DNA from 2 places in the Bacillus sp. FJAT-42376 genome. Region 1 is predicted to be linked to the other one. Evidence: riboswitches for the same ligand, from Rfam matches in the RefSeq annotation. Region 1 holds a riboswitch; the other holds the start of a gene.
The links. A riboswitch is a leader RNA that binds a small molecule or an ion and turns the genes downstream of it on or off. The one in region 1 is predicted to bind lysine.
Positions count from the first base shown of each region.

Region 2: linked by a shared signal. The riboswitch ahead of CEF21_RS19320 (amino acid permease) and the one ahead of CEF21_RS16600 (aspartate kinase) in region 1 are both predicted to bind lysine.

Region 1 covers NZ_CP033906.1:3,299,780-3,315,794, forward strand. The annotation lists gene CEF21_RS16570 (MarR family winged helix-turn-helix transcriptional regulator) at 1-96, opposite strand, end outside; gene gerE (spore germination transcription factor GerE) at 329-553, opposite strand; gene sdhB (succinate dehydrogenase iron-sulfur subunit) at 896-1,657, opposite strand; gene sdhA (succinate dehydrogenase flavoprotein subunit) at 1,654-3,417, opposite strand; gene CEF21_RS16590 (succinate dehydrogenase cytochrome b558 subunit) at 3,449-4,057, opposite strand; gene CEF21_RS16595 (YslB family protein) at 4,650-5,096, shown strand; gene CEF21_RS16600 (aspartate kinase) at 5,142-6,371, opposite strand; lysine riboswitch at 6,488-6,664, opposite strand; gene uvrC (excinuclease ABC subunit UvrC) at 6,730-8,502, opposite strand; gene trxA (thioredoxin) at 8,849-9,163, opposite strand; gene CEF21_RS16615 (electron transfer flavoprotein subunit alpha/FixB family protein) at 9,547-10,524, opposite strand; gene CEF21_RS16620 (electron transfer flavoprotein subunit beta/FixA family protein) at 10,589-11,362, opposite strand; gene CEF21_RS16625 (enoyl-CoA hydratase) at 11,446-12,219, opposite strand; gene CEF21_RS16630 (fatty acid metabolism transcriptional regulator FadR) at 12,242-12,829, opposite strand; gene CEF21_RS16635 (AMP-binding protein) at 12,966-14,654, opposite strand; gene CEF21_RS16640 (DinB family protein) at 14,786-15,286, opposite strand; gene CEF21_RS16645 (DUF350 domain-containing protein) at 15,515-15,919, opposite strand; gene CEF21_RS16650 (endonuclease MutS2) at 15,938-16,015, opposite strand, start outside.
Region 2 covers NZ_CP033906.1:3,826,791-3,842,805, forward strand. The annotation lists gene uptA (undecaprenyl phosphate transporter UptA) at 262-858, opposite strand; gene CEF21_RS19305 (dicarboxylate/amino acid:cation symporter) at 998-2,245, opposite strand; cyclic di-AMP (ydaO/yuaA leader) riboswitch at 2,458-2,597, opposite strand; gene CEF21_RS19310 (DUF6612 family protein) at 2,805-3,701, shown strand; gene CEF21_RS19315 (twin-arginine translocase TatA/TatE family subunit) at 3,921-4,115, opposite strand; lysine riboswitch at 4,329-4,507, shown strand; gene CEF21_RS19320 (amino acid permease) at 4,628-6,043, shown strand; gene CEF21_RS19325 (cation:dicarboxylate symporter family transporter) at 6,595-7,848, opposite strand; gene CEF21_RS19330 (D-alanyl-D-alanine carboxypeptidase family protein) at 8,089-9,264, opposite strand; gene CEF21_RS19335 (UDP-N-acetylmuramoyl-L-alanyl-D-glutamate--2,6-diaminopimelate ligase) at 9,461-10,939, opposite strand; gene fumC (class II fumarate hydratase) at 11,562-12,941, opposite strand; gene CEF21_RS19345 (GNAT family N-acetyltransferase) at 12,972-13,517, opposite strand; gene CEF21_RS19350 (YvzF family protein) at 13,529-13,705, opposite strand; gene CEF21_RS19355 (EcsC family protein) at 13,874-14,734, shown strand; gene CEF21_RS19360 (VOC family protein) at 14,922-15,365, opposite strand; gene CEF21_RS19365 (DUF3243 family protein) at 15,560-15,892, shown strand; gene CEF21_RS19370 (SDR family NAD(P)-dependent oxidoreductase) at 15,921-16,015, shown strand, end outside.

The DNA of each region.
Region 1 (16,015 bases):
TTCTCTGCCCTTTTGTTTAATATTCCCCGAAATCCGCCTGAGCGCCTTTTCGATATCCGCTACATGGCCATTTCCAGAAGGTTTATCTTTTATCATGCCCATACCCCGCTCATATGCATTAGAAACAATTATTCATACTGTTTCCCTCTGTTATTCTCCCCGTTTTTCTTTTAAATTGCAAGTCTTATAAAAACCTTTAGAAGAGAAGTTTTATCTTGCCGGACAGCGTTTTTCAGGCTGAAAAAATTCTTGAATTCCGGTAGCGGGCCGCCGTCCCGGTAGACATAAAAAAGCCGGCGGTCCTTTGGGAAGGCCGGCCGGTCCTGAATCAGAGCTCTAGTTCACCCATCCGAAGGAGCTCTACAACCGCTTGTGAACGCCCCTTGACTCCAAGCTTTTGCATCGCATTCGAAATATGGTTTCGAACTGTTTTTTCACTTATGAAGAGCTCTCCTGCTATTTCTTTTGTTGTTTTATCTTGAACCAATAGTTCGAATACTTCTCTTTCTCTTTTCGTGAGTAATGGCTTAGATTGAAACTCTTTGTCCTTCAATTATTGTAACCCTCCTTGCTAGGTGAGAGCTGTGCTTGCACGTGGGTATCCGATTAGTCAAAATATAGTATGTGCTTTTAAGCATAGCGGTGACTGAATTGAAGAATTGCAGCGTCCATTTTTATTATCACGCTTTTAGCATAGACTAAAGCCTTCCTTTCCGCTGCGTGGAAATCTGCATCCCTGTCAGCAAAAAAAGACCTGATGAACGGTTTCTTTTTCTGCTTCCCTATTCTTCCTCCATCCTTTGATAACGGCATTGAAAAACAGTGGCACGGCAATCCCTCTGTAAGAATGGAATGCACACAAAAAAACCAGCCGGATAATCGGCTGGTTTTATAGTCAGGCTCTGTCGCTTCCAAAGAAATTGCGGAAGGCCTGGAGATTTGTATCTCGGTTTAAAGCAGCTATAGAGGTTGTAAGCGGTATGCCTTTCGGACAGGACTGCACACAGTTTTGAGAGTTACCGCAGTCCTGAAGACCGCCGTCTCCCATTAAAGCATCAAGACGCTCTGATTTGTTCATAGCTCCTGTAGGATGGGCGTTGAACAAGCGGACTTGTGAGAGCGGAGCAGGTCCAATGAAGTTGGATTTGCTGTTTACATTCGGGCAGGCTTCCAGACAAACCCCGCAAGTCATGCATTTGGACAGCTCATACGCCCATTGGCGCTTTTTCTCCGGCATACGCGGTCCAGGACCAAGGTCATACGTTCCATCGATCGGAATCCACGCTTTTACTTTCTTAAGGGAATCAAACATTCTGCTGCGGTCTACTTGAAGATCGCGGACGACAGGGAATGTTTTCATCGGAGCAAGGCGGATCGGCTGCTCCAGTTTATCCACAAGGGCTGTACAGGACTGGCGCGGTTTCCCGTTAATTACCATTGAGCATGCACCGCACACTTCTTCCAGACAGTTCATATCCCATGTAATCGGAGTTGTTTTTTCCCCTTTGGCATTCACAGGATTTCTTCTGATTTCCATTAGAGCTGAAATAACATTCATATTCGGCCGGTACTCAAGCTCAAATTCCTCATCATAAGGAGCGGCTTCAGGAGAATCCTGGCGCGAAATTACAAAACGAATGGTTTTTTTCTCACTCATGCTTTTGCTCCTTTCTTCTTGGAATAATCCCTTTTCCTAGGTGCAATCAGGGATGTATCCACTTCTTCGTAGTGGAGTGCAGGCGCTTCGTGGTCGCCGGTGAATTTCGCCATTGTTGTTTTCAGGAAGTCTTCATCATTCCGTTCAGGAAAGTCAGGCTTGTAATGGGCACCGCGGCTTTCATTACGGTTATATGCACCGAGTACAATCGTACGGGAAAGATTGAGCATATTTTTCAGCTGGCGGGTAAAGGCAGCCCCCTGATTGCTCCATTTTGCCGTATCGTTAATATTGATGCGGTCATAGCGCTGGATCAATTCCTGAATTTTCTCGTCTGTTTCCAGAAGTTTATCGTTGTAGCGGACTACCGTCGCATTTGCGGTCATCCATTCGCCAAGCTCTCTGTGAAGAACATAAGCATTTTCATTTCCGTCCATGCTCATAATTCCTTCCCATTTCGCCTGCTCTTCTTTTTCATGCCGTTCAAATACGCTGGAAGGCATATCCTCTGCATAGCTTTCAAGTCCTTGAATATATCTCGCAGCGCTCGGACCCGCTACCATTCCTCCGTAAATCGCAGAAAGAAGGGAGTTAGCCCCAAGACGGTTGGCTCCATGCATGGAGTAGTCACATTCACCCGCTGCGAACAATCCCGGAATGTTGGTCATCTGGTCATAATCAACCCATAAACCGCCCATTGAATAATGAACAGCAGGGAATATTTTCATCGGAACTTTACGCGGATCGTCTCCCATGAATTTTTCATAGATTTCTATAATTCCGCCAAGCTTGATATCAAGCTCTTTCGGATCCTTATGGGAAAGATCCAGATAAACCATGTTTTCTCCGTTGATGCCAAGCTTCTGATTCACACATACATCGAAAATTTCTCTTGTGGCAATATCCCTCGGTACAAGGTTGCCGTACGCAGGATATTTTTCTTCAAGGAAATACCAAGGCTTCCCGTCCTTATACGTCCACACGCGTCCGCCTTCACCGCGGGCTGATTCACTCATCAGACGCAGCTTATCATCTCCAGGGATGGCCGTCGGATGGATCTGGATAAATTCTGCGTTGGAGTAGTATGCACCCTGCTGATAAACAATTGAGGCTGCAGATCCTGTATTAATCACAGAGTTCGTTGATTTTCCAAAAACAATTCCAGGTCCGCCGGTCGCCATTATAACAGCGTCGGAACGGAACGATTTAATCTCCATAGAAGAAAGATTCTGAGCTGTAATACCCCGGCATACACGGTCATCATCGATTACCGCTCCAAGGAACTCCCATCCTTCAAACTTTCTGACAAGCCCGGCCACCTCATAGCGGCGCACTTGCTCATCCAAAGCATATAAAAGCTGCTGGCCGGTCGTGGCACCGGCAAACGCGGTACGGTGATGCTGGGTTCCTCCAAAACGGCGGAAATCGAGCAACCCTTCCGGTGTCCTGTTGAACATAACGCCCATACGGTCAAGCAGATGAATAATGGAAGGTGCTGCTTCGCACATCGCTTTAACAGGAGGCTGATTCGCGAGGAAATCCCCTCCGTATACCGTGTCATCAAAATGTTCCCAAGGAGAATCCCCTTCTCCTTTTGTATTCACCGCTCCATTGATTCCGCCCTGCGCGCACACTGAGTGAGAACGCTTTACAGGAACCAATGAGAACAGATCGACACTGACTCCTTTTTCGGCAGCCTTTATAGTAGCCATCAGCCCGGCCAAACCGCCGCCGACGATAATTACACGATTGTTGTTCATCTAGCCCACTCCCTTGATTGACGTGTTCTCTTTATACGAATGCAAAGATTGAAGTAACACCTACATAAGCCAAAGCGGCGAAGATAGCCAGTGTTACATAAGTAGAAATAAGCTGCGAACGAGGAGTTACAGTAATTCCCCATGTAACGCAGAAAGACCAGAGGCCATTCGCGAAATGGAAGACAGTGGAAATGATACCGATCACATAAAATGCGACCATCCACGGATTGCTTAAAATATTTTCCATCATTGAAAAGTTGACTTCTGCACCAAACGCAGCCGCAATTCTTGTTTCCCAGACATGCCAGGCAACGAATACGAATGTGACGATACCGGTTACACGCTGAAGGACAAACATCCAGTTTCTGAAATAGCTGTAGCGGGAAGCATTATTTTTCGCCGTAAAAGCAATATAAACACCATAAATAGCATGGAATAATAGCGGCAGGAAAATGATTACCGTCTCAAGCACAATCCTGAATGGAAGGCTTTCCATAAAATGAGCAGCATCATTAAATGCTTGTTCTCCCCTAGTAGCAAAGTTGTTAACGACAAGATGCTGAATCAGGAAGATTCCAACAGGAATAACCCCCAGCAGCGAGTGCAGTCTGCGCACCGCAAACTCCTTATTACCAGCCATAAATCCTTTACCCCCTAATCAAAGTTAATCTAGTTTTTATCGGGTTTCTCCTATCCCCATTTTCCAGCCTGGAACATGAGAGGATTAGTCATGGCAAGCTATTAAAATAGCATTTCTTCCCAACTTATTTCCCGAAATCGCTGTCTTTTTCACTCACTTAAAGGATTGTGGGAAGCAAGACTTTCAATCTGGTTTTCTATTATTGGAAACTTTTGACTAACCGCCGTTCCACCTTGTTATAAACTGATAAAATGTGACAAATTCATTTTACTCCTAACCTTTTGGAGCGTCAAGAAAACGTGTTCATAAATTATAATTTTCGGAATTGTCATCGATTTTAACAAAATTAATTTTATTAATATATTGAAATATAGAAGAAACTATGGATGGGCTCCTCCAGTAAAGGGGGACCTCTGTTATTTCATTGTCATCGAAATGTAAAAATCGGATAAATCCCTTTAGCGTGCGGAACATGGGCTTTCCTTGCTTTTTTAAAGCAATCGGCGCTTGGATCTTCCTTATATTTCATGTTAATCCCCCCTGTTCTTGATATATAATGAATTTTAGAAAGAGGGGAAAGAATATGAAAAATATCCGTAATCAGGTAGAAGCAGATGCATTGGAAGAGCTGCATGTCCCTGCATTTGGGCATGAGCTGCTTCGTGAAGTGCTGCTTCCTGAGATCCTTGGACAGGAATATCCGTCCATGCTTTATTGGGCTGGCAGAAAGCTTGCCAGACACTACCCGCTTGAAACAGCTGAAGAACTGCCTCAGTTTTTTGCTCTTGCAGGCTGGGGAACACTCTCCCTTATACATAGGAAACAAGGCGAAATGGAATTTGAATTGTCTTCAGACCTTATCGATGCGCGCTTCAAATCTCAGAAAGAGCCTTCCTTCCAGCTTGAAGCGGGATTTTTAGCCGAACAGGTACAGACAATAGGAAAACATGCGGCAGAAGCCTATGAACAAGTGAAGCGGCGCTCTGGAAAAGTGATGTTAACAGTGAAGTGGGACAAAAAAGACCAGATTGATGAGTAAGCAAAAAAACAGGCACACCGTCGGCTGCCTGTTTTTTTGTTTTTATTAAACGGATGCTCTTTGCCCGGACAGTTCGAATGCTTCATGCAAAGCTTCTACTGCACGAACCATATCCTCCTGTTCAATGACAGTGGAAACTTTAATTTCAGATGTACTGACCATTTTCACCTGAATCCCCTCATTCGAAAGAACCGTGAACATTCCGGCTGCCACCCCCGGATTGGAAACCATTCCAGATCCGACGATGGAAACTTTGGACAATCCTTTTTCAGATTCGATTTTCTTGAATTTCAATTGAGACTTATGGGTTTCCAGCACTTCAATCGTTTCTTCGAGATCATTCGTTTTTACAGAAAAGGAGATTGACGCATTCTCTTTATCAGTAAGACTCTGAATAATAATATCCACATTTACTCCATGCTCCGCAAGGGTAGAAAATATAGTAGAAAGGGTACTTAGGTTATTCGGAAGGCCGCATACTGAAACCCTTGTGACCTGATCCTCAAATGCAATGCCTTTAACAATTAAATTTTCTTCCAACGTACTTTCCTCCTCAATTAGCGTTCCGCGCTCATCGTGCATACTGGATCGAACTTCTAATGCTACGTTATAATTTTTTGCAAATTCAACGGCTCTCGGGTGCAGGACACCGGCTCCAAGGTTTGCCAGTTCAAGCATTTCATCATAGGAAATCCCATCAAGCTTCCGGGCTCCGCTAATAAAACGGGGATCCGTTGTAAAAACACCGGTCACATCTGTATAGATGTCGCATTTATCAGCTTTCAGCGCTGCGGCGAGAGCAACCGCTGTCGTATCTGAACCGCCGCGGCCCAAAGTCGTAATTTCGCCGTTTTCATCTTTTCCCTGAAAACCGGCTGCTACAACAATCCGTCCTTGTGCGAGCTCCTCAGAGATCCTGTCATCTTCGATTTTTGTAATTCTCGCATTTCCATGACGGGCTTCTGTCAGGATTCCTGCCTGTCCGCCTGTAAAAGAAACGGCATCATATCCTCTCTCCTGAAGAGCCATCGTCAAAAGAGAAATTGTTATCTGCTCGCCTGTAGTCAGCAGCATATCCATTTCTCTTTTGCTCGGTTTAGACGTAATCTCTTCTGCAAGTGAAACGAGCTGATCTGTGGTTTTCCCCATCGCTGATACGACAACCACGATGTCATGACCCTTTTCCTTTTCCTGAATCACCCTGTTTGCAACATTCAAAATTCTCTCTACAGATCCCACGGAAGTTCCGCCGAATTTTTGTACAATCAGTCCCACGCGTTATCGCTCCTTTGATCAATGTAAATCGCAAGTTCAAACGTTAGAGGCCAAAATAAAAAGCAATGAGACAGGAATCTCATTGCTTGCATAAACGAAAAAGTTCTTCGTCGATACAATGAGATAGCTCTCCAAGATTTAATCTTGACAGCCCTGCATTTATTCAATGCAAAACCAGAAGAACCAGCAATGGCACTCTTTCTTCTTCGGCGACGCTCCCCTTTCAGCATACGTAAACGGAATCCATTTTCCTGTTTATGCTTACTCTTGAAGTTCGCACCTCTATCGTCATTTAACGAACTAAACGACCGTATTAAATTAGTTTGTATTGTAGCAAACGTTTGGAAAAAGCACAAGGCTATTCTTTTAATTTTTCATAAATCAGCTCTGCCGTTGCATAAGGGACCCCCGCTTCTTTAATTTGTTCTACTGTAGCTTCTTTCATTTTTTTGACTGATCCAAAATGCTTAAGCAGCATTTTTCTCCGTTTCTCCCCAATGCCCGGAATTTCATCAAGTACAGAGGTAATGGCATTTTTCCCGCGGACCTGACGGTGAAAGGTAATGGCAAAACGGTGGACCTCATCCTGAATGCGCTGCAGAAGGTAGAACTCCTGCGAGTTCCTTTCGAGTGTTACCAATTCAAGTGGATCCCCAATCATCAGATTGGAAGTCCGGTGCTTATCATCTTTAACAAGTCCTGCAACAGGAATTTCAAGGGACAATTCATTTTCAAGGACATCTTTCGCCGCTGAAATCTGTCCTTTTCCTCCATCAATCACAATGAGATCCGGAAGCGGAAGGTTTTCTTTCAATGCGCGTGAATACCTTCTTCTGACGACTTCCCTCATCGATTCATAATCATCGGGTCCTGTTACTGTCCTGATTTTATATTTACGGTACTCTTTCTTTGCGGGTTTTCCATCAATAAATACAATCATGGCCGAAACAGGATCCGTTCCCTGAATATTGGAATTATCAAACGCCTCAATTCGCACAGGAACGGATATCCCTATTTTCTCACCTAGATTTTCAATGGCTTTGATCGTCCGCTCTTCATCCCTTTCAATAAGGGAAAACTTCTCCCCTAAGGCGATCTTTGCGTTCTTATGGGCAAGCAAGAGCAAATCCTTTTTCGCTCCGCGTTTCGGCTGGAGAGCCCTGATATTGAGCAGCTGCTCCGCCATTGCTGCATCGGCGCTGTCGGGAATCATGATTTCTTTCGGCAAAAAATGGCTGCTCTGCTGATAAAATTGGCCAAGGAATGTCAAAAATTCTTCATCGGGTTCATTATAAATAGGGAACATTGAAACATCCCGTTCGATCAGTTTCCCCTGACGGACGAAGAATACCTGTACACACATCCAGCCTTTGTCAAAGGCATACGCAAATACATCCCTGTCTACAAAGTCCGTCATCGACATTTTTTGCTTTTCCATTGTCGCTTCAATATGCACAATCTGATCTCTGTATTCCTTCGCTCTTTCAAAATCCATTGATTCCGATGCTTTATACATTTTATCCGTTAAGTCCGATTTGATTTCTTTATACCCGCCATTCAGAAACCGGCTGATATCATCCACCATTTTCCGGTTCGTCTCCGCAGTCACATCATAAACACACGGGGCCAGACACTGTCCCATGTGGTAATAGAGGCAGACGCGGTCCGGCATACTGTTGCATTTCCGAAGCGGATAAAGCCGGTCCAAAAGCTTTTTCGTTTCCCGCGCAGCCTGAACATTGGGATAAGGACCAAAATATTTCCCTTTGTCCTTTTTAATTTTTCTCGTAACAATGAGACGGGGGTGCTGCTCCCCTGTAATTTTAATAAAAGGGAAAGATTTGTCATCCTTCAGCATGACATTATATTTAGGATCATACTTCTTAATTAAATTCATTTCCAGAATGAGCGCTTCAATATTGGAGGACGTTACAATGTATTCAAAGTCCTCTATCTCATTCACAAGCCTCTGCGTCTTCCCATCATGAGAACCGCTGAAATAAGATCGGACGCGGTTTTTCAATACCTTCGCTTTGCCGACATAAATAATGGTTCCCTGCCTGTCTTTCATTAAGTAGCAGCCTGGCTGATCGGGAAGGAGGGCTAATTTTTCTCTAATCCTGTCTTTCATTTCACCACATCCATCCAGTCATTTGCCTTATATTGTACGATAAATGCACAAAAATTACTAAGAATAGCCTTCTGGCCACGAACCATCGGCTCCGTTATTTGGCTGATTGAATTATTTTGTCCATCCGCTCCGCTTTCATAGCCGTTCAGGCCGAGTATCTGGCCCTCGTTCCGGATTTTCTGGCCGTTCTCACTCTGTATCTGTCCGTTTCATTTATTCTGGCCGTCCGCACCGTTTACTGGCGGTTCTCGACGGGATTCTGGCCGTTGTTCCTGTTTTTCTGGCCGTTCTCTCGCCGACCATTTTAAACTAAAAAAAATCAGCCCCCAAAAGGGGCTGATTTTAATTACGCGTGTTTGCTTAGCAATTCAGCTAGAGCTTCTTTCGGCTGGTAGCCAACCGCTTTGTCTACAACCTCGCCGTTTTTGAATACAAGCAGGGTAGGAATGCTCATTACGCCGTATTTGCCGGCTGTTTCCTGATTTTCATCAACGTCAAGTTTGACGATTTTTACTTTGTCGCCCATGTCTTGATCCAATTCTTCAAGTACTGGTGCAATCATTTTGCAAGGTCCGCACCAAGGTGCCCAGAAATCTGCAAGAACGACGCCTTCTCCAGTTTCAGCAGAAAAGTTTTGATCCGTTACGTGTGAAATAGCCATCTTGTATTCCTCCTAAAATCTTAAAGAATATGCACTAAGTATAGCACCTAACCTTTGAGTGTGCTAAGATTTTGCTTCGATGTCATTATTCCCATTTAAATATGGAAAAACACCAGAATCTGATAAGCGTTTCTATTTAGTAAAGCTGCCTATCCTTGGGCTTGCGTTAAGCCTTCTCCGGGCTTCGCCACTGCAGGGTCTCACCTGTGCCGCTTCTCTAAGCAAGGGTTTCACGCACTCCGCTCCAGCCAGCAGGTGTTATCAATCTACATGCTGTTTTCCATATCCTTCAGTAAAGGCTGTTTTCATTTAATTGGTGGGTTATTCCCCCCAAAAAATCCCCCGGCATTACCCGGGGGATTTTATGATACGTACGCTTATGATTAAGAATGAACTTTCATTTTTTTGAACTCTTCCGTCAGCATCGGAATGACTTCGAAAAGGTCTCCTACGATGCCGTAGTCAGCCACTTTAAAAATGTTTGCTTCCGGATCTTTATTAACAGCGACAATCACCTTGGAGTTTGACATTCCCGCCAAGTGCTGAATAGCTCCGGATATTCCGCATGCGATGTACAGGTCAGGTGTAACCACTTTTCCTGTCTGTCCAATTTGAAGGGAGTAGTCACAGTAGTCCGCATCACATGCACCGCGGGATGCTCCAACTGCTCCGCCTAAAACGTCAGCAAGCTCTTTAAGAGGGTTAAACCCATCCGTGCTTTTCACGCCTCTTCCTCCGGCAACAATTACTTTTGCCTCGGAAAGGTCTACTCCTTCTGTTGCTTTGCGGATCACATCTTTCACAATGGTGCGCAAATCTTTAATTTCTGCCGCAACAGAACGAACCTCTCCGCTTCTGGACTCATCTTTTTCAAGCGGTGCAATGTTATTAGGACGGATCGAAGCGAAAACAATTCCTTCTGTGACAATCACTTTTTCAAAAGCTTTACCGGAATAGATTGGACGGGTAAAGACGATATTGCCGCCCGCTTCTTCTACGGCAGTAGCATCAGATACTAATCCTGAGTTCAGTTTTGCGGCAATTTTAGGAGATAAGTCTTTTCCTAAAGCCGTATGGCCGAATACCATTCCTTCAGGTTTTTCTTCTTCCGCCACAGCCATAAGAGCCTGAGAAAAGCCATCAGGTGTATAGGCAGCGAGCTTTTCATCTTCGACCGTTACAACACGGTCCGCCCCATAGTGAATCATTTCCTCAGCAAGGCCTGCTACTTGATCTCCAATTAAAACCGCAACCACTTCGCCGCCCTCTGAAACGATTTTCCCTGCTGCGATTGCTTCAAATGATACATTACGCAATGATTGATCCCGAACTTCTCCCAATACAAGAACTTTTCTTGCCATTATCATTTCCCCCTATTTCTCCGAATTCCCGAGTATACTAGACAACTAGTCTTTGATACGGCGATTATATGACCTTTGCTTCGTTTCTTAACAGGCTGACAAGTTCTTTTACCTGTGCGTCCAATTCTCCCTGAAGCACTTTTCCAGCTTCCTTCTTGGCAGGCATATAAATTTCAATGGTTTTGGTTTTAGGCTCTACATCATCTTCTTCCAGATCCAGGTCATCAAGTTCAAGCTCATCCAGCGGCTTTTTCTTCGCTTTCATGATTCCCGGAAGTGAAGGATAGCGGGGTTCATTCAGACCCTGCTGGGCTGTAATAAGAAGCGGGAGGGAGGTTTCAATAATTTCCGAATCCCCTTCGACATCTCTTGTAACGGTTGCTTTGCGCCCATCGATTTCAAGCTTTGTGATGGTCGTGACATAAGGAATATCCAAAAGCTCTGCAAGGCGCGGTCCAACCTGTCCGGATCCGCCGTCAATCGCAACGTTTCCGCCAAGGATTAAGTCTGCTTCTTTATCCTTCAAAAACTCAGAAAGGATTTTTGCTGATGTAAACTGATCACCGTCTTCAAGGTCATCTTCTGTATTGATTAACACAGCTTTGTCACAGCCCATTGCAAGCGCAGTGCGCAATTCTTTTTCTGCTTCTTCGCCGCCGATTGTGACAACGGTCACTTCTCCGCCTTCAGCATCCCTGATCTGAATGGCTTCTTCAATCGCATATTCATCATAAGGGTTGATGATAAATTCGGCTCCATCCTCTTGAATTTTTCCGCTGCTGATGGAAATTTTCTCTTCCGTATCAAACGTGCGCTTCATGATTACAAAAATATTCATTTCTCCATCCCCCTGTTTCGCATATCATTCCAGTTTAGTTGTATACGCTTCCATTATATAGCCGGGGAATTCTCCCCGTCCAACTATTCCCCTTTAAATTGAGGAGTGCGTTTCTCAAGAAAAGCCTGAATTCCTTCTTTTGCATCCTGTTTATCAAAAACTTCCCCAAAAAGAACGGCTTCTCTTTCCATCCCTCTATGGAAGTCTGCTGACTTCCCGAAGCTTAGAAGCTCAAGGACCGCTTTCATTGTGTTCGGACTTTTAGAAGCCATTTTTAACGCGAGCTGTTTTGCTTCATGAAGAAGCATTTCTTCCGGAACCGCTTTGTTTGCAAGTCCAAGCTTCGCTGCTTCTGTCCCGCTGACCGGTTCGCTCGTCGCCATCAATTCCAGTGCTTTCGCCTGGCCAACGTAGCGCGGCAGACGCTGGGTGCCGCCAAAGCCGGGTACCAGCCCAAGCTGCAGCTCCGGCAGGCCAAGTTTTGCATTTTCTGTCACCAAACGAATATGACAGGACATTGCAAGTTCAAGGCCGCCTCCCAATGCCGCCCCATGAATGGCTGCAATAACCGGCTTGCTGAAGCTTTCGATTCTTTCAAACAGCTGCTGTCCCTTTGCTGCCAGTCTCGAGAATTCAGCACCGGATTTCACAGTTGTAAACTCCTTAATGTCTGCTCCAGCCGAAAAGAACTTCCCTTCTCCGTGAAGTAAAATCACCCGGATGGAAGGATCGTGTTCAGCTTCTTCTATGAATCCCGCCAATTCCTCAAGAACATAGGAACCCAAGGCATTTGCAGGGGGATTATCAATTTTAACAGAAGCTACATATTGTTCTTTTTGTATAGATAAATATCCCACTGGTCATCCTCCTGAATAAGTGTTATTGATTGCTCCCGAAACCGCGGACAATCATATGATGAACCTGTCCGGCCAGAGCCACCAGGTCATACTTTTCTTCATTCATTACCCATGTGGTCACAATTTCATCAATTGTGCCGAAAATCATTTGTCTTGCAAGCCGCAGATTCAGATCTTCCCTGAATTCGCCTGCGTCAATTCCTGTTTGAATGATTGAATCCAAAACATTCAAGTATCCCTTAAGCACTTCATTAATTCTCAGTCTGAGATCCTTGTTGGATTGTCTTAATTCCAGCTGCGTGACAATGGCCAGATGATGATCATCAGAAAGGAGAGAAAAATGCTTTTCAATCAGAACGTAAAGCTTATCTGCAGCTTTTGTTCTTCCGGAAGTTTCTCCTTCAATCTTTTCAATAAAGAGACCCATCTTCTCCTGGAACAATGAAACGAGGATATCTTCTTTATTTTTGAAGTATAAATAGATGGTTCCATCTGCTACACCGGCTTGCTTGGCAATCTTTGAAACCTGTGCCTGATGGTATCCATTCTCAGCAATGACGATCACTGCCGCATCAATAATTTGTTTGTATTTCGGTTTGTGTTGTTTCACTGGACTACCTTCCTTTTTGAAATGAATGAATCATCATTCATATTTTCATAATAGTAAATTGGCCAGGATGTGTCAAGCGAAAACCACTATTTTAAAAAGGGGAAATTTCCTGATGGGAGAAATCCCCCTGCCTGCGTTAATTGGCGTTTTTCAGCTTTTCCTTTTCTTCGTCTATAAGGGCCCTTCTTAAAATTTTACCGACTGCAGTCTTAGGGAGCTCACTTCTGAATTCGTAAATTCTTGGAACTTTATAGGCCGCCAAATGCTTTCGGGCAAAGGCATTCAGTTCTTCCTCCGAGATTTTCACGCCTTCCTTAGGGACCACATAGGCTTTCACCGTTTCCCCTCTGTAAGGATCAGGCACCCCTGCGACAACTACTTCCTGTATTTTATCATATTCATAGAGGACTTCTTCTACTTCACGCGGATAAATGTTGTATCCGCCGGCAATGATCATATCTTTCTTCCGGTCTACTACATAGAAATATCCGTCTTCATCCATATACCCAATATCTCCAGTAAACAGCCATCCATCTTTCAATACAGCTTCTGTTTCTTCTAGTTTTCCCCAGTAGCCCTTCATAACCTGAGGACCGCGGACGATCAATTCTCCTTTTTCACCGGGCTCTGCCTGGCCCCCTGTTTCCTGGGATAAGATCATGGCGTCAGTATTCGGCCAAGGTACACCAATGCTGCCTTTCTTCCTTCGGCCCCATAAAAAGTTGGAATGAGTAACAGGGGATGCTTCTGACAATCCATATCCTTCCACAAGCTTGCCTCCGGTTTCCTTCTCGAACCTTTCCTGTATTTCTACAGGGAGCGGAGCTGAACCGCTGATGCAGCTCTGGACAGACGATAAATCATATTTTTTCAGATCAGGATGATTAAGCAGGGCAATATAAATGGTAGGTGCTCCAGGGAATAACGTAGGCTTTTCCTTATGAATGGTTTTCAGTGTATCGCCCGCATCAAACTTCGGAAGAAGAATCATATTATAGCCCTCTGTAACGGAAAGGTGCATAACTGCCGTCATCCCATATACATGGAAAAATGGAAGCAGCCCGAGCACTTTTTCTTCTCCGCGGCGGCAATTGTACATCCAAGCCGAGCACATCACGGTATTCGCTGCTATATTTTTATGGGTTAGCATAACACCTTTCGGGAAACCGGTGGTCCCTCCTGTATATTGAAGCAGCGCGATATCTTCAACCGGATCCGTCTTAACTTTTGTGAACACGGCTTGAGATTCTTTTATAATTGTTGAAAATAAATGCGTCGTTCCTCCGTGAGCAACATCCACCTTAACTTTTGTCTGTTTGCGCTGAACGATCGGATACAGAAGATTTTTCGGAAATGGCAGGTAGTCTTGAATCTTTGTAACAATTACGTGCTTTAATTTTGTTAACGCTTTCACTTTAGAGACTCTCGGGAACAGCAAATCCAGCGTAATGATATACTCTGCTCCGCTATCGTTCAGCTGATACTCAATTTCACGTTCTGTATAGAGCGGATTTGTGGAAACGACCACTCCTCCTGCCATCAGGACACCGTAATATGAAATGACCCCCTGAGGACAATTAGGGAGCATAATCGCTGCACGGTCGCCCTTTTTCAGTCCAAGACCTTGGAGATATCCGGCTAATTTTTTAGCTTCATTCAGCAAAACGGAGTAAGTGAGCGTCTTCCCAAAGAAACTGACAGCCTTTTTTTCTGGAAACTCCGCGGCCGTTTCTTCTAAATAGGTTTGAAGCGTTTTGGGCTCAAAGCTTAATGCCGCCGGTATTTCTGCTGGAAACTGATCGAGCCATGGTCTGATTAAATCCATATTTATTCCCCCCTTGTGACTTTCGGCTTACGCCTTAATTATAACAGTATATTCAGACTTTTAAATAAATTATCTCATCCGCCTATTTGCTCTTCCAAAAGTAAGGGGGGCAAGAATTGGAATAAAAATTTTTAAAGCCTCGGCTGAATGCCCATCTCAATCCAATCTTCTTTTGCCGGCCCATAAATCCAAGCCGGCTTTAATCCCGCCTGGCGCATAAGAACGGTCGCTTGTCCGCGATGATGAACAATGTGTTTAATCAGCCCCATCAGTATCGAAGCATTTGATTCCTGTCTTCCAAAGGCTTGCTGAACTTGTACGAGTGTTTCATCCTTCCATTGTTCCTGAATGACTCTGGCTGCCTCCGCGCTTACATCCTTGAAGGCTGCTGCTATTTCCTTTGCAGACGATGGAACATTTTCCTCAGTTCCAATGCGGTCAATCTCCAATCCGAACTCGGCTAAATAATCTGGAATATTCACCGTGAAGTGCCATACAATGGTTCCTAATATACGTCCTTCCGGATACACCTGCTGTTTCAATGAATCATCTGTCAAATGATCCAATAGCTTTTGGGTTAATCCTGCTTCCTTTTTCCATTCAGCAATAAAATCTGCAACGGATCTATACATTCTATGCTCCTCCTCGCATATAGATTGAACTCTTCCTATCCATTATAGAACATTCGTTTTTTTCATTCCATTTTCTGAAGAGCATGGATGGGACAAAAAAAGGACTCTCGAATGAGAATCCTTCTCCAACCTGATTAAGACCAAAAAAACAGATAGATCAAACCAATCACGATAAACAATCCGCAGACAGCCAGCAGCACTTTCGCTAAAGTTTCCATTTAATTCCCCTTAAATGTTTGATCCAATCACGTAGGACAATCCTACTGAGATAACCATTGAGATGAATCCTACTGCCCGGTTATCCTTTTGAATTTCTTCATCGATCCTGAATTTAGGTGTTAAGAACTCATAAATAAAATAGCCAAGGAGCATAAGGAAAAATCCGTAGAAGCCCCACCCGATCATTTCAAAAAGAGAATTATGCTGTTCGATGGAAAACCGGAAAATGTTGGCGATTCCGAAAATTTTACCGCCGGTGGTCATCGCTACAGCAAGGTTTCCATTTTGAATTTCATCCCAGTTTTTATATTTAGTGACGAGTTCAAAAATACTCATAAAGACAATCATACATAAAATAACGACACTATAGTAGGCAGCAGTCTGGATTAAATCATTCTCCCAGAAAGGATTCATCTGGCTGTTTCCCTCCCCTTATTTGAGCTCAACAATGGTCACACCGCTGCCGCCTTCTCCGGCTTCTCCAAACCGTGTATTTTTGACACTTCGGTG
Region 2 (16,015 bases), 530 kb from region 1:
ACTGTTTTTCATGTTTATTAAAAGACTAAGTTAAAGCATGTTATTGATTTTTAACACCTGTTGATTGGAGCGGAAGGCGTGAAACTCCTGCGGGAGCAGCGGGACAGGTGAGACCCCGCAGTGGCGAAGCCAGGAGGAGGCTCACCGCCCGCCCCGCGGAAAGCGAACGACTGCTGCGGAAATCAACAGCCAAGTTTAACAGTGCTTTTTCAAAAGAAATATTCGGTTATAAGGACAACAATTTTAGTTATGTCTCAGCCTCTAAACCGTTTTCCTTTTCTTTGAACTCTTCGCGAAGAGATAAACTGCTATCACCAGAATGAAAATGATGATGAGCGGAATCATATAAGGCTGGGCAACTTCTTTGATGTGCATCCAGTTGCTGCCGAGCTGTATTCCAAGATAGAGAAAAAGGACTGTCCATGGAATAATAGCGGCGACAGTAAAAAGGGTAAACTTCCATGCCGGCATTTTAGCAATCCCTGCAGGAATAGAAATAGCATGCCTTACAACGGGAATAAAGCGCGCTGAAAAAATAACCCCTGTTCCATATTTCTCAAACCACTGTTCAGATAAATCAAGATGCTTTTTCTTAATCAAAAGATACTTTCCGTATTTCTCGAGAAGCGGCCGCCCTCCATAATAGCCAAGCCAGTACAGAAAAAGCTGAGCAAGCGTTCCGCCAATTACGCCCGCTGCCAGTGCACCTGCAAATCCTATTCGATCCAATGAAATTAAATATCCTCCATATCCAAGAACAATTTCACTGGGGATGATTTCAATCATTAATCCAATAGCAATTCCGAAATAACCTAAATCAGCCAATGCCTGCAATATCGTAAAAATGAAATCTTTCATAACGAACTCCTTTGTCCTCAACGACCTATAGTCTACTATACGTCGTTAGCAGACAAGTATTCAACCATTTATTGCGAAACTTTAAAACCAAAATAAAAGTGCCTGCAGCGGATTAAACTGCAGGCATTTTCACTATCTATTACATACTTCCTGCCATTTTTTGATCTGGAGGCAGGCTTCCATTCTTTTTCTCGGACTCGGCTACAATAACAGCACAAGCAGCATCACCAGTAATGTTAACGGTTGTACGTGCCATATCCAAAAGACGGTCGATCCCAAGAATCAGGGCAATTCCCTCTACCGGCAAGTTGACTGAGTTTAAAACAAGAGCAAGCATAATCAAACCTACTCCCGGAACACCTGCTGTCCCAATACTCGCAAGCACGGCTGTGAGCACAACGGTCAGCAGCTGGGTGAGGGTAAGGTTTTGCCCGTATACCTGGGCAATAAATACAGTGGCTACCCCTTGCATAATCGCTGTGCCATCCATATTAATTGTTGCGCCAAGCGGCTGGACAAAGCCGCTGATCTGTTTCGGAACCCCCAGATTTTTTTGCGCTGTCTCCATTGACACCGGCAGAGTCGCATTACTGCTCGAAGTACTAAATCCAACGGTCATAGCCGGAGAGAATCCCTTAAAGAACCAAATCGGACTCTTTTTAGCTAAAAACATAATGCTTGAGCCATACGTGAGGAACGCATGAATGACAAGGGCCAGGACGACAACGATGAAATATAGCCCCATCGCTTTAATTGCATCAAACCCCTGGCTTCCAACTGCAGTCGCAATTAATCCGAATGTTCCGTATGGAGCGAACTTCATAACAATGCCTACAAGGTACATCATTAAATCATTTCCCTGCTCCAGCACTTTCTTTAGAGCAGCCGTTTTTTCGCCAAGCATGGCAATTCCAAATCCTACAAAGACGGAGAAAGCAATAATTTGAAGCATATCACCGCTTGCCATGGCCTCAATCGGGTTCTTAGGGAAAATGTTTAGCAGGGTATCAGCTACAGAAGGAGCCTTCTCTGCCTTATACTCAGCGTTTTGTGTATTAAACTCTCCCACATTTCCCGGCTGAATAACCAATGCAAGTACAAGACCGATAACGATTGCGATCGCAGTAGTAGACAGGAAATAAGCAATGGTCTTACCCCCGATTCTTCCCAGCTTTTTCGGGTCACCCAATCCGGCCACTCCTAATGTAATAGAGAAAAAGACGATTGGCACGACGAGCATATTGATTAAATTAAGAAAGATTTTGCCAAGCGGAGTAAAAAGATACAGATCCAGCTGCTTGAACAATTCGGGGGATGTAATATTCAAGATAATTCCGACAATTCCACCTGCGATTAAACCAATAATAATTTTAGTAGCCAGTTTCATAGATTACCTCCTGTTGTTCGAATAGTTTGAATTTATTATAGCTCCCTATCTTTTCCCAAAATAAGTTAACAGCAAACGCATGCTCTAAATCAGCTTTTGCCGTCATCCAATGATGCAGATGTCTATTAAATAGGAAAGCGCGCAAAAAAGCCGTGAGAAGAGTTCTCTCACGGCCTATAAGGTCACAATGCCTAAAAACAGGATTTTCCTGTTAAGAATCTCTTCTCGCTTACGAGGTTAGCTGTCGGATTCGGACGAAGAGAAATGTCCTACCTTTAAAAAGGATTCACCCCTAGTGCCGCTGCACTGTATGGTTCCCCCGCTCCCTATTGGGATTAAGCGCTTATATGGACTTGTATTTTCATTATATACAAATCGTTTGTTATTTTGCAATTATTAATTTTTTCCTAAATCATGAGCCTTTTTACTGGCATATTCCCCATTAATAGAATTTTTTATCATAAATCCGGGACTTCCGGTAGTTTCATCCATTATTTGTTAGGGTAAGAAAATTCTAGTGAATTGATTTTTTTAAAAACTGAATTGGAGAGTGGAATGATTGAGAACAACGGCAAAATTATTAGGTCTATTCATGGTGCTTTCCCTTGCTTTATTCGGCTGCGGAACCCAAGGCAGCGAGAAGTCAGAGAAGACTGAAGGGGCTGAAACGGAAGAAGGCAGCAAATCAGAGGCAACTGAAAATAAGGAAGCTGAAAGCAAAGAGGCCGAGGACGAGGCGCCTGCCGCCACAGAGGCAAAGGATGAAAAATTGGATGCGGATCAAGTATTGGAAAAATCCATTGCCGCTTATGATGAGGTTAAAAGCTATTCTAGTGCGATGAACGTCAATCAGAAAATTGATGATGGCGAAACAAAATTGGATGTAACCGGTACATTAATGACTGAAAGCAATTACGAGCCTTTTGTCATGCATTCAACAGATACCTTTAAATCAAACGGCCAGACGATTAAGTCAGAAACATATATGACCGAAGACGCTACTTACACGTCTGAAAACGGGGCGGGCTGGATGATGCAGGATTCACCTGGCTCCTTAATGACAGGCCAGCCTAAGCCGACAGATGAACTTATGTCTTTAAAAGAAGTGGCTAAGGATCTGAATATGACCGAAAACGAGAATGAATATATTATTTCCATAGATGGAGCAAAAGAGGAAGTCTTAAGTCTATATAGCGATATGGTCAACGAAGCGGCGGCGGCTCTCGGAACAAATAGTGAATCCGTCAAAATTACCGGCTTAAAAATGTCTTACACCATTGATAAAAAAACGTTTCTGCAAAAAGCATCCGTGGTTGATCTGAATATGACCACGAATCTGGATGGAAAAACAGTCACGATGAACCAGTCAATGAATGGGACGTATGACAAATTCAACGAATTAAACAGCTTGTCTGTTCCAAAGGAAGTAATGGATACTGCTAAAAAACAGCAATAAGAATGGGGCTGTCTGGAGGCTCTCAAAAACAGGGTGACGACAGCGTCTCCCTGTTTTTGTTTGCAGAAGCGGATGGGCAGCACAGTGGGAAATCCCGGCGCTAGACCAAGCCCTATTCGGGAATGTTTAAGATAACCGGGTGGAAGAAAAGGTCCCGGGCGGAAAGAAAAAATAAAAGCAGCGTGCAAAAAAACAGCCTGCATATGCAAGCTGCTGAATTTATGGCCGCGCCCGTTCTTCTGTTTTTTTGGCTGCCTTCTCATCATCTTCGTCCATCATACCCCGTGTAGCATTTTTAAACTCGCGCAGGGTCCTTCCTGCCGCCTTACCAAGCTCCGGCAGCTTTTTCGGACCAAATAGCAGCAGCGCCACTACTAAAATCAGTAAAATTTCTCCAAACCCCAAACTGCCCATCTATAAAACCCCTTTGTGTTACAGTTTGTCACTCTTGCCTAAATTATAGGCGATTTCCTTAAGAATTCCAAGTTAATTCTAAGAAAAATCTGACGGTTCACTCAATTAAAGGGAATTCAAGGAATTTATCTTTACCTGTTGACGCTTGGATTAAAATGCATTATCATACTCAAGAATCGCAATTAAATAAGTCAAAATCCTCACTCCATATCTCGGTGAGGTAGAGGTTGCACCGATTAATAGTAACCAGTCTGAAGCCGTTGGGGCTAGTGATGACTGCTGAAAGGAAAAGGTGCCGAAGCAATTTTGAAACCAACATTCATTTTTGCTGGGCCTGTATTAAAAAAATACAGGACTGCCGCAGTCATCACCCGCGGAGCGCTATCAGGAGATAGGTTGAGGCGACTATGTATATAAAACGCATGGATTGCTCCATGCGTTTTTATTTATGTACATAATCTCATCCATCTTCCTCAAGTATAAGAAATAGAACAAACTAGGAGGATTTTAATATGGAAGAAAAAAAATGGGGCTTCTGGCTTCTGTCTGCTTTCGTTATCGGAAATATGGTGGGCTCCGGTATTTTCATGCTTCCAAGCACATTAGCCCAAATGGCCAGTCCGCTGGGAGTCGCCGCTGCCTGGCTCGTTACAGGTTTTGGCGTTCTGATGATCGCTCTTGTATTCGGTAATCTTTCCATAAGGAAACCGGAACTTACCGGTGGCCCGCAAAGTTACGCAAAAGCTATGTTCAGATCTGAAAAGGCCGGAAAAATGGCCGGATTCAGCATGGTATGGGGCTATTGGGTGGCAAACTGGATCAGCAACGTGGCCATTATTACAAGCTTTGCAGGCTATTTATCCACATTTTTGCCCATTATGAAGGATTCAACCGTTCTTTTCACCATCGGACCGCAGGATTTTGAAAAAGGAAGACTGCTTACATTTGCCGTATGTACCATTTTACTTTGGGGCACTCATACCATTCTTGTTAACAACTTAAACGCAGCCGGCCGCCTTAACTTCGCAGCCACTGCTTCAAAAGTGATTGGGTTCATGCTTTTTATCGGAGCTGCATTGTTTGCTTTTCAAGGAGCATCTACAGGCCAATGGTATTTTGATGTACAATCAGCTTCCGGGGAACCTCAGGGACTATTCAAGCAAGTTCAGCTGGCAGCCGTATCCACCCTCTGGGCTTTCGTAGGGATTGAATCAGCAGTTATTCTTTCAGGCCGTGCCCGTTCACAGGCGGATGTGAAGAAGGCAACAATTTTCGGACTGATTGTGGCTTTATCTATTTACATGATTACAACATTGCTGACAATGGGTGTTATTCCAAAAGACGAATTGATGCAATCCGATAAACCGTTTGTGGATGTATTGGCTCTATTTCTTGGAAACGGCGGCGGAATTGCAATGGCGATTCTTGCGTTAATCTCTTTGTTTGGCTCCACTTTAGGTTGGATTCTCATGAGTTCTGAAGTGGCTTACCAGGCTGCAAAATCAGGCATCTTCCCAAAGGTATTCGGAAAAAACAATAAAAAAGGCAGCCCTGTAGTTTCACTAACCATTACAAACATCATGTCGCAGCTTTTCATTTTTTCGGTTATTTCCGGAACGATCAGTGAAGCCTATACATTCTTAACAACTTCGGCCACACTTGCCTATTTAATCCCTTATCTCGTCTCGTCCGTCTATTATTTGAAACTTGTACTAAAAGGCGAGTCATTCAATGAAATAAAGGGGTCAAGAGTAAAAGAGGGAATCATTGCTTCTCTTGCTCTGCTGTACAGTATCTACGTGATTGTGTCAGGAACATCCGACCTTACTACATTCTTCCTCGGAATTGGGTTATTCCTTGTAGGATTTATCGTTTACCCGCTGCTAAACCGCGGAAAAGCAAACAGGCCTCTTAAGACGGATTCATGACAAGTAAAAGAATAAAGGAGCTGTCCAGGAGTCTCACGCCTTCCGCTTCAATCGACAGGGATTAAAAATTCAACAACATGCTTTAACATAGCGAAGAAAAAAACCGAACGATTATTTGAAACTTTGGTATAGAGCTTCGTAATCGTTCGGTTTTATTGTTTTTTATGCTTTTTTCAAAAGCGCTGTTAAACTTGGCTGTTGATTGCAGCTAGCAGTCGTTCGCTTATCCTTAGGCTGGCGGTGAGCCTCCTCCTGGCTTCGCCGCTGCGGGGTCTCACCTGTCCCGCTGCTCTAAGCAGGAGTCTCACGCCTTCCGCTCCTTAAAAATTAACAACATGCTTTAACATCGCCTTTTCAAAAGAAATATTCGGCTTAAAGACAACAATTTTAGTTATGTCCCAGCCTCTTCCTTTATCTGATTTCCGGAGAAAAACGTTTTGACAAGGGTAGGGGTTAAGCCAAAGACCCGGAAATTTTAAAAAACAGGCAGCCATTCATGAAGCAAATGGCTGCCTGTTTTGTATGTTGTGCAAAAACCGAATCTGTAATTTTTATGCTGTTCTTTTTGCTTCTTCCAAAGGAACAGGCTTATATTCGCCTTCCCATTTTGAAATAACAACAGCGGCTAAAGAGTTTCCGATAATATTGACCACTGTCCGCCCCATATCCAGAAGACGGTCAATCCCAGCGATAAAGGCCAGTCCTTCTACAGGGATGCCCACGGTTCCCAGAGTCGCAAGAAGAACAACGAATGAAACTCCCGGAACGCCGGCAATTCCCTTCGAAGTGACCATTAACACAAGCATGAGTGTAAGCTGCTGTGTAATCGTTAAATCGATGCCGTACATCTGAGCGATGAACAAGGCTGCAAGTGCCTGGTAGAGCGTGGAGCCGTCCAAGTTAAAGGAATATCCAGTCGGAATGACGAAAGAAGTGATGGCTTTCGGACAGCCGAAGCGCTCCATCTTCTCCATAATACGGGGAAGAACCGTTTCAGAGCTCGACGTAGAGAAGCCCAATATTAATTCATCTTTTAGTAAACGTATGATATGGAAAATGTTCACTCCGACAATTTTCGCCGTAATTCCAAGAACAACAAGTACAAAGAAAATCATCGTTGCATAAACCAAAATCATCAGCTTGCCCAGCGGAATCAAAGAATCAAGTCCGAATTTGGAAACGGTAATCCCGATCAGCGCAAACACGCCGAACGGAGCAAATTTCATTACTTGGTTTGTTACATAAAACATGGTGTCAGCTGCTCCCTGGAAAAAGGCGAGCACTGGTTTGCCGCGTTCTCCTACTGCTGCTACCCCTAATCCGAACATAACGGAGAAGAAAATAATCGCAAGCATGTCTCCTTCTACGAAGGCTTTAAATATATTGGAAGGGACAATATTGACAAATGTATCGGCAAATCCATGGCTTTCTACCCCTTCAGCTGTATCCACGTAACTCGAAATATCGGTTTTTTCAAGCCCGTTTTTGTCAACTCCCGCTCCGGGCTGAAAAATATTGGCTGAAAGCAATCCTATAACAATCGCAATGGTTGTAATGATTTCAAAATATATAATCGTTTTACCGCCAAGCTTTCCGAGCTTTTTTGTGTCTCCAACGCTTGCAACACCAACGATAATGCTCGAGATCACGATTGGAATCACGATCATTTTAATTAATCGAAGAAAAATATCTCCAATAGGCTGCAAATAGCTTACAATAGCCGGATTTCCATAGAATATGGCCCCTACCGCTATCCCAAGTGCAAGTCCTATTAATATTTGCCATGCTAAACTGATTTTTTTCACATAGAACAACCCCTTTACTATGATAATTAATCCAAAAAAAGAAGAAAATGGGAAATAAGGGTTTAGATTCGGACAAAAAGATTAGTGCACGCTGATAGTACACTATCTTATATGATAATTTGTTTTTTTACAATACAAATTTCGACATAATTTTCACAATTCAGAAAGAGAAACCGAGATTATCAGGTTTCCTTACTTGTATTCAGAAATAATTTTGAAAAGCGGATCCCCTTCCTGCCTTCACTGCCATTTCTTCGTCTGCAGAAAAACCGCTCCTCCGACTCCGATTACAAGAAGAAAGGCCATTAGAACCGCGATAAAAAAATGACCTTTCATGAGCGCTTCATCTTTTTCCATTTCATCCCGCTTTAGCGCCGGGGTTATCCCCTGACCATCGGGTACCGCTGATTCCAGTTTAGCGGAGGCCAGCTTCCTTCCGTCTTCTCCTTTAACAAAGAGTTCATTTGCCTTGCTTACCTCTGAAGTAATATGCTCCCCTTTATGCTTTGTATAGTACACCGCATGATTCAGCTGAAGAGGCTGCTGCCGGTCATTTTTCAGCGTAGCGGTTGGCCGGATTTCTCCTGTTTCAAAACGGCCGAAACCAAAATCAAGAAGCTTTTTCGTGTCATCATACGTTCCCTGGTCATTCGGGGACTTCATTGTAACCGTAATCAGACTAAGGCCATTCCGTTCTGCGGCCGTCACCAGCGTATACCCTGCTTGAGAAACAAACCCGTTTTTGCCGCCGGTTACCCCATCATAACGCTGCTGCATCATCATTTTGTGATGAGTAAAAATGGTCGTATTCCACGTTTCTCCTTCCCACTTTAACGATTTCGTGCCAAATATTTTAGCAAATTCTCTATTTTTCAACGCGTATTTTGTAATTTTAGCCATATCTTCCGCCGTTGTCCGGTGTTCAGGATCGAAAAGGCCATTCGGATTTTTAAAATTTGTGTTAGACGTCCCTATTTCTGTTTGCAAATAACGATTAAGGTCATGAGAAAATCCGCTCACACTGCCGCTTAGATGCTCTGCAATCGCTACAGCCGCATCATTTCCCGAATTAATCAGCATTCCCTGAATGAGCCGCTCCAGCGTCACTTTTTCCCCTTCTTCAAGAAAAACCTTTGTTCCATCCGTATTCCGGGCATTTTTACTGACTGTCACTTCTCCATTTAAATCCCCATGTTCGATTGCATAAATGGCCGTGGCAATTTTGGTAATACTTGCCGGGTACATAGAGGACTGACTATTTTTCTGATACAAGATTTGACCTGTTTTAGCGTCTATTAATACGGCCGAATCGCTGTTCAAAAGCAAATCATCTTTTTCTTTCCCGTTTGCTTTTGCCGGATGAGCTATAACAGATAAAGTAAAAATGGCAATGATCAAATGCAGAAACCGCTTCATGACTTATTCTCCTTGTCTATACCGTTCGCTTTTTCTCCAGTAGAATATCAGCTTACTTTTTTGAAAACAATGTAAATATATAGAACAGAATGCATATTCTTTCACGCAGAATCAATATATGGAAATAGTTCTAACGAACGAAATAGGAACCGCACTTAAAAAAGCCGAGTTCCTATTCCAATAAAATATTCAAGTTTTATTCAAATTTCCGTCCTGCATTCTGCCCTTGTATATATCGGATTGCCTCACCGTCAGTGGCTGCAGGCAATTCAAAGGTTTGCTGATAGGCTTCCGCCCCTTTTCCAGTTACTACAATCCAATCCTCCGGAGTCGAAAGACTCATCATGTGCTGAATAGCCAGTGTACGGTCCCGCATAACAGAGCCCTTTTCATTGCCGAACTGGTTCTGGAGATTTTCTAGTTCAGCCGTCATATCCTCCTCTTTTGTCCCATTCAAATCATCCAGAGTCAGAATATACCGGTCGCTTAATTCAGAGGACAGTTTCACCATCTCCCACCGTTTTGATTCATCTCTTCCCCCCCTGAATCCAAAAACGTGATAGACGTTTACTGCTCCGCATTCTCTTGCCGTTTTCAGACAGTGAAGCAAAGCATCTGCCGTATGGGCGTAATCCACCACAAATGTAGGCTGATGATCTTTTTTATATATTTCATTCCTTCCGGGAACTCCGGGAAATGTCATAAGGGCGTCCTGAATCCCTCTTTCATCGAGTCCCATTTTCAAGGCGCTCAGAAAAGCCAGTCCGGCATTAAAGATGTTATGAAGGCCAGGAATGGAAAGCTGAATAAAATGGCCTCTGTTTTCTGTTTCGCTGAAGATAGCTGCAGGAAACGTACTCGTTTTCCAATCTGAAAGCCGAAGATCACAATCGATTCCTTCACCGAAAGTAAAACACTCTTTGCCTGTGTCCCTAATGGTATTCACAAGCCTTTGTCCCCATATGCTATCGGTATTAATAAATGCCGCACCGGATGGGGACAGCTGCTGAAACAGCCTTGATTTCACGGAGAAATATTCTTCCATTGTATGGTGGTAATCCAAATGGTCCCGGTCCAAATTCGTAAAAAGAGCGTAATCAAATTCAATACCTTCTACACGGTGCTGACTGATGCCATGTGAGGAAACCTCCATGACCACATATTCATCCCTGCTGCTGAAAAGCAATTTTTGAAGCTCCAGGCTGTCAGGTGTGGTATTAGATGCGGGAATCCATTTCCCATTTATGTAATTTGCGATGGTTCCGAAAAGAGAGCAGCTGTACCCGGCAGTCTCCAGGATATGTTTGAGCATAAAGGCCGTTGTCGTTTTCCCATTTGTTCCTGTTATTCCGATCATTTTATGTTTCCTTTGAGGGTCACCGTAAAACGCTGCTGCTAACTTAGCCATTTGTTTTCGGATTTCGCCCAGTTGGATATAAGGGACTTCCAGATGAGTGATGTTTCTTTCACCTGCAACCGCTGCTGCCCCCGCTTTTATGGCTGCGTCAATATATTCATGGCCATCCGCCTCATAGCCGCTGATGGCCATAAAAAGATTTCCTGGCTTTACGCATCTTGAATCGGATGCAATCCCTGATATCTCTATTGCCCTCCACATATTTGGCGCCGGTTCGGTGCTTATGGATGATTCCAAAAGTAACTGGTGCAAATTCATAGGTGCCAATCTCCTTCGTTTATCTTTCTCACATGGTTCGAAACCTTAGCGCTTTTTCTATCCATTTTGATACGGCCTTGTTTTTTGATGTTATTATTTCCTAAAAAAAGGGATGGATATCCGTTATTAAATGGAAAAGAATCCGATAAAAAAACCCATATAAAAAAGAGGCTGGGACAAAAGGTTTCCTTCTATTAAAAAAGCACTGTTAAACTTAGCTGTTGATTGCAGCTAACAGGCTCTCGATTCAATCAACTGGGTTAAAAAAATCAACTACATGCTTTAACATAGCGAAAAAAAACCGAACTATTATTTGAAACTCTTGTATAGAGTTTCGTAATAGTTCGGTTTTATTTTTTTCATGCTTTTTTAAAAACTCTGTTAAACTTGGCTGTTGATTTCCACTGCAGGCGCTCAGCGACCAGCGGGGCGGGCGGTGAGCCTCCTCTCCGCTTTGCGGCTGCGGGGTCTCACCTGTCCCGCTTGTCCCCCAGGAGTCTCACGCCTTCCGCTTCAATCAACAGGGGTTAAAAAAACAACAGCATCCTTTAACATAGCGTTTTTAAAAGAAATATTCGGCTTAAGGACAACAATTTTAGTTATGTCCCAGCCTCTGTCATCTTTATTTTGGTTTTGTCATTTCCTCTGGTACAACATATTCATCAAACTGCTCTTCTGTCAGCAAATTTAACGCTGCTGCTGCTTCCTTAAGCGTGATTCCTTCTTTATGGGCATACTTCGCGATTTTTGCTGCTTTTTCATAGCCTATATGAGGGTTTAATGCTGTAACCAGCATAAGAGAGTCATTGAGATATTTTTTAATCACTTCATGATTTGGTTCGATTCCTTTTGCACAATGCACATTGAAAGATCGGAGTGCATCCGCAAGCAGGCGGACCGATTGGAGAAAATTGTATAAAATGACCGGTTTATATACATTTAATTCAAAATTCCCCTGACTTGCTGCGAACCCTATCGCCGCGTCGTTCCCCATCACTTGTACAGCCGTCATCGTTAACGCTTCACTTTGTGTAGGGTTGACCTTCCCAGGCATAATGGAACTCCCGGGTTCATTTTCAGGTATTGAAATTTCACCTATTCCGCATCTCGGTCCGCTCGCAAGAAATCGTACATCGTTGGCAATTTTCATTGCATCCGCAGCGAGACCCTTAATAGCACCGTGCGCATAGACGATTTCATCGTGAGAGGTTAAGGCATGAAATTTGTTCGCAGACGATATAAAGGGGATGCCTGTGTAGTCAGCCATTTCTGAAGCAGCCAGATCGCCGAATTCAGGGTGCGCATTGATCCCTGTCCCGACAGCTGTTCCTCCAACCGCAAGATTAAGAAGATGTGAGGATCCTTCTTCAATCATCGCTTTTGATCTTTCAAGCATATACGACCAGCCGCTGATTTCCTGCCCAAGGGTAATAGGCGTCGCGTCCTGAAGATGAGTACGTCCGATTTTGACCAAATCCTGAAATTGATTTGCTTTATCCGTCAGTGTTTTTTGAAGCTGTCCGACTGCGGGAATCAGCTGTTCTTTTACAGCTTTTAATGCAGCGATATGCATAGCCGTCGGAAACGTATCATTCGAACTTTGTCCCATGTTTACATCATCGTTTGCATGAATCCGGATGTCCTTGTTTTCCAGCAGTTCATTCCCTCTGTGCGCAATCACTTCATTCACATTCATATTGCTTTGCGTCCCGCTGCCGGTCTGCCATACAGCGAGAGGAAATTGATCGTCCCATTTACCTTCAAGAATTTCATCACAAGCCAGAACAATTGCGTCTTTTTTTTCAGAAGAAAGCTTTCCTAATTTTTCATTTGCAATGGCTGCACTGCGTTTCAGTACAGCAAACGCATAGATCACTTCGAGCGGCATTTTTTCGGTGCCGATTTTAAAATTCTCTTTACTGCGCTGAGTTTGCGCCCCCCAAAGCTTGTCAGCCGGAACTTCTATTTCTCCCATTGTGTCTTTTTCTATTCTCGTTTCCATCATACATCCCTCCCCTGTTTACATTCCCGCCTATGCATCCCCTATAACCGGAAATTCTTCACTTAATAAGGAAAGAAGCCTTACATCCTCATATTGTCCATTCATCAGTTCATACTTTCTTAAAAGGCCTTCATAACGAAAATGAAGTTTTTCAAGAAGAAGAAGAGAAACCGTATTTTGAGGGACCACTTTTGCCTCGATCCGGTTAGCCCCCATAGAGGTAAAGGCATAATCCAAAAGAAGAACCAAGGCTTCTTGCATATAGCCATGTCCCCAATGTTTCCGTCCCAGCTCGTAGCCGATTTCACCCCTTGCATTCTCTTCATCCCACTCATTAAAGCCGCAAGTGCCCAGAATCTCATTTGTTTTTAAACTGATGATGGACCACCGATAGGCTTTTTTCTTTCCGGCAAGCGAGCGAAGGATGTAAATCATCGACCTTACCTCTGTAATGGCCGCTGCCGCTTCCATATTCAAATAGCGGACAACCTCAGGGTCAGACCAGATCGGATACAGGCTCTCCGCATCTTTCTCCTCAAGCTCGCGAAGGCGGATTTTTGTTCCCTCTTTTCGCATACAGACTCCCCTCAGCTTTGATTCTTTAATTTCAAATCCAAGTAAATGCGCTGATCTTTGGAATACTTATATTTAGGATTTGTTCTTCCATACTCTTTTGATGTATAAGAAACGGTATAATTTTTTTCAAAAGACTGAATGATCACATCCAGTTCTTCTTTGCTTCCCATTAAACGTATTTGTGCCAATATCCATCTTCCTTTTCCCTGTGATTTCAACATCGTAACGGGAACAAGCGGGAATGTCCAGAGGTAGATTCTTTCTTCAGCGCGGAATGCTCTTTATAATGGTAAGCATGAAACTTTTATTTCCCTGCTTCGTATTAAAACTTACTGACAGGAAGAGGAGGCACAAGGATGGACTCAAAGCAAACACTGCAGCAATCCTTACATGAAGTTGAAAAATGGGAGAAAGATCAGCAGGGGCTGTGGTTCTGGGAAAAAATTACCCGACTTCCTTTTAAGCTTTTAGATAAGATCACTCCTGCTTTTATCCAGAAAAAGATTGGTGTTCTTCTTGATGAAATCGGAAATTATGTACAAACCGGAGGAAAATATCTAACCCAGGAAAAAATGATGCTGAAGAAGTTATCTGTCCAGTCCGGGGTAGAAGTCGAATCAATCGAAGGGGTTTCAGAGGTCTCTGTCGAAGACATGAAAAAGGTCTGTCTCGATATTAGAGAATCGAGAGGCAATCTGGCAACTGTACAAGGCGCGTCTACCGGATTCGGAGGAATGTTTACACTGGCAATTGATATACCGGTCCTTCTTGGTCTTTCCATTAAAACTCTTCAGGAAATAGCCATTGCGCACGGGTACGATCCGAATAAAAAAGAGGAACGGATCTTTATCGTCAAATGCCTTCAATTTGCATCAGCGGATATTGTAGGGAAACAAGCGGTTTTAAATGAGCTGTCTGGCTATCATACACGCTCCCATTCAAAAGAAGTCTTCTCCCAGCTGCAGGGCTGGAGGGAAGTGATGTATTCATATCGGGATACATACGGAATTAAAAAACTGCTGCAAATGATTCCGGTTGCCGGGATGATTTTCGGGGCTTTAACCAATCGTTCGATGATTAAAGAGCTTGCTGAAACGGGAACGATGCTGTATCAAAAACGGAGGATTCTTGCAAGACTCGATGAAATCGAACAAGCAGAGCAGGAACCTCTCCAGGTGGAAGAAGAGGGAACACCTGCCCTTCCATCTGGTGAATAAAAACAAGGACTGTCTCAAAGTCTCGTTAGCTTAAAACAGGGAAACGCACCCTAAGCGTTTCCCTGTTTTCGTTTGAAGTTTGATTCATGCTGATTGAAACGGGAGGGCGGCACTCCGGCGATATGTTTATCTTTATCTTAGCTGCATTCGTGTGCTCTCTGCTGTACACCGGAAACCTGAACATCTCTTAATCTTTAATAATGAGCATGTCGGATTCATCAAATTCCCAATCAGGGCCGTATGCCACTTCCCAGTAATACCCGTCCGGATCTCTGAAATAGCCGCTGTACCCTCCCCAGGATGTCTTCTGCGGTTTTTTGGCTATTTCAGCACCTGCTTTCTTTGCCCGCTCGAACATTTGATTCACTTCTTCTTCCGACTTCGCATTATAAGCAAGTGTAATGCCCGAAAATCCCCCCGCTGACAATTCAGGCGGATTTTCTTCATTAATGTCTTTAGCCAGCTGTTCGAGAGGAAATAATTCGAGCTTTGTTCCTTGATTTTTAAAAAACACAATCACCGGTTCTTCCTCGTTTCCAATGACCGATGCTTCAAAACCAATTTGCCGGTAAAACTTAAGCGATGCTGCTATTTCCCGAACTCCAAGCGCAATTAAATTTATTCGATTCACTAAAATCCCCTCCTCTGCTTATGATTCATTTCTACTCTCATTTCGACAAAAAGACTTCTCCTCCTTCCGCCAGTCAGTCTATCGCTTTAAAAACACATCCCTTGCTTTTGCCGGCACATTCAAGGAGGCTATTTCGTTTACACCATTTGGAGGAAGGCTATAACAATACTAATCTTTCAGGAGGTGAACCTGTTATGGCTTTTGAAAAAGATACTTCGGTGCAAGAAGAAAAGATTGAAGGGAAAATGGACCAGCTGAGCCATGAAGAAATGGACAGCATTTTAAAAGATTTTAACCATTTCAAACAATTTCTGCATGACAAGGTAAAGCAGGGTGAGAAGTTAGGATTATCCGAAAACACACTGGCTAAAGCGGCAAAAACGGCTGCTGAGTATTTAGCCAATAATACCGAACCGAAAAACCGTGAAGAACATTTATTGAAGGAACTGTGGAAAACGGGGAGTGAGGAAGAACGCAAACACTTCTCACATCTTCTTGTAAAAATGGCTCAAGACGAAGGCAGATAATCTGACAGTTAAAGAAAGGATGGGTATCTTGAAAAATAAAGTCGTCATTATATCAGGAGCAACATCAGGGATTGGAATGGCAGCCGCATTACATTTTGCTGAAAAAGGTGCCCATGTATACGC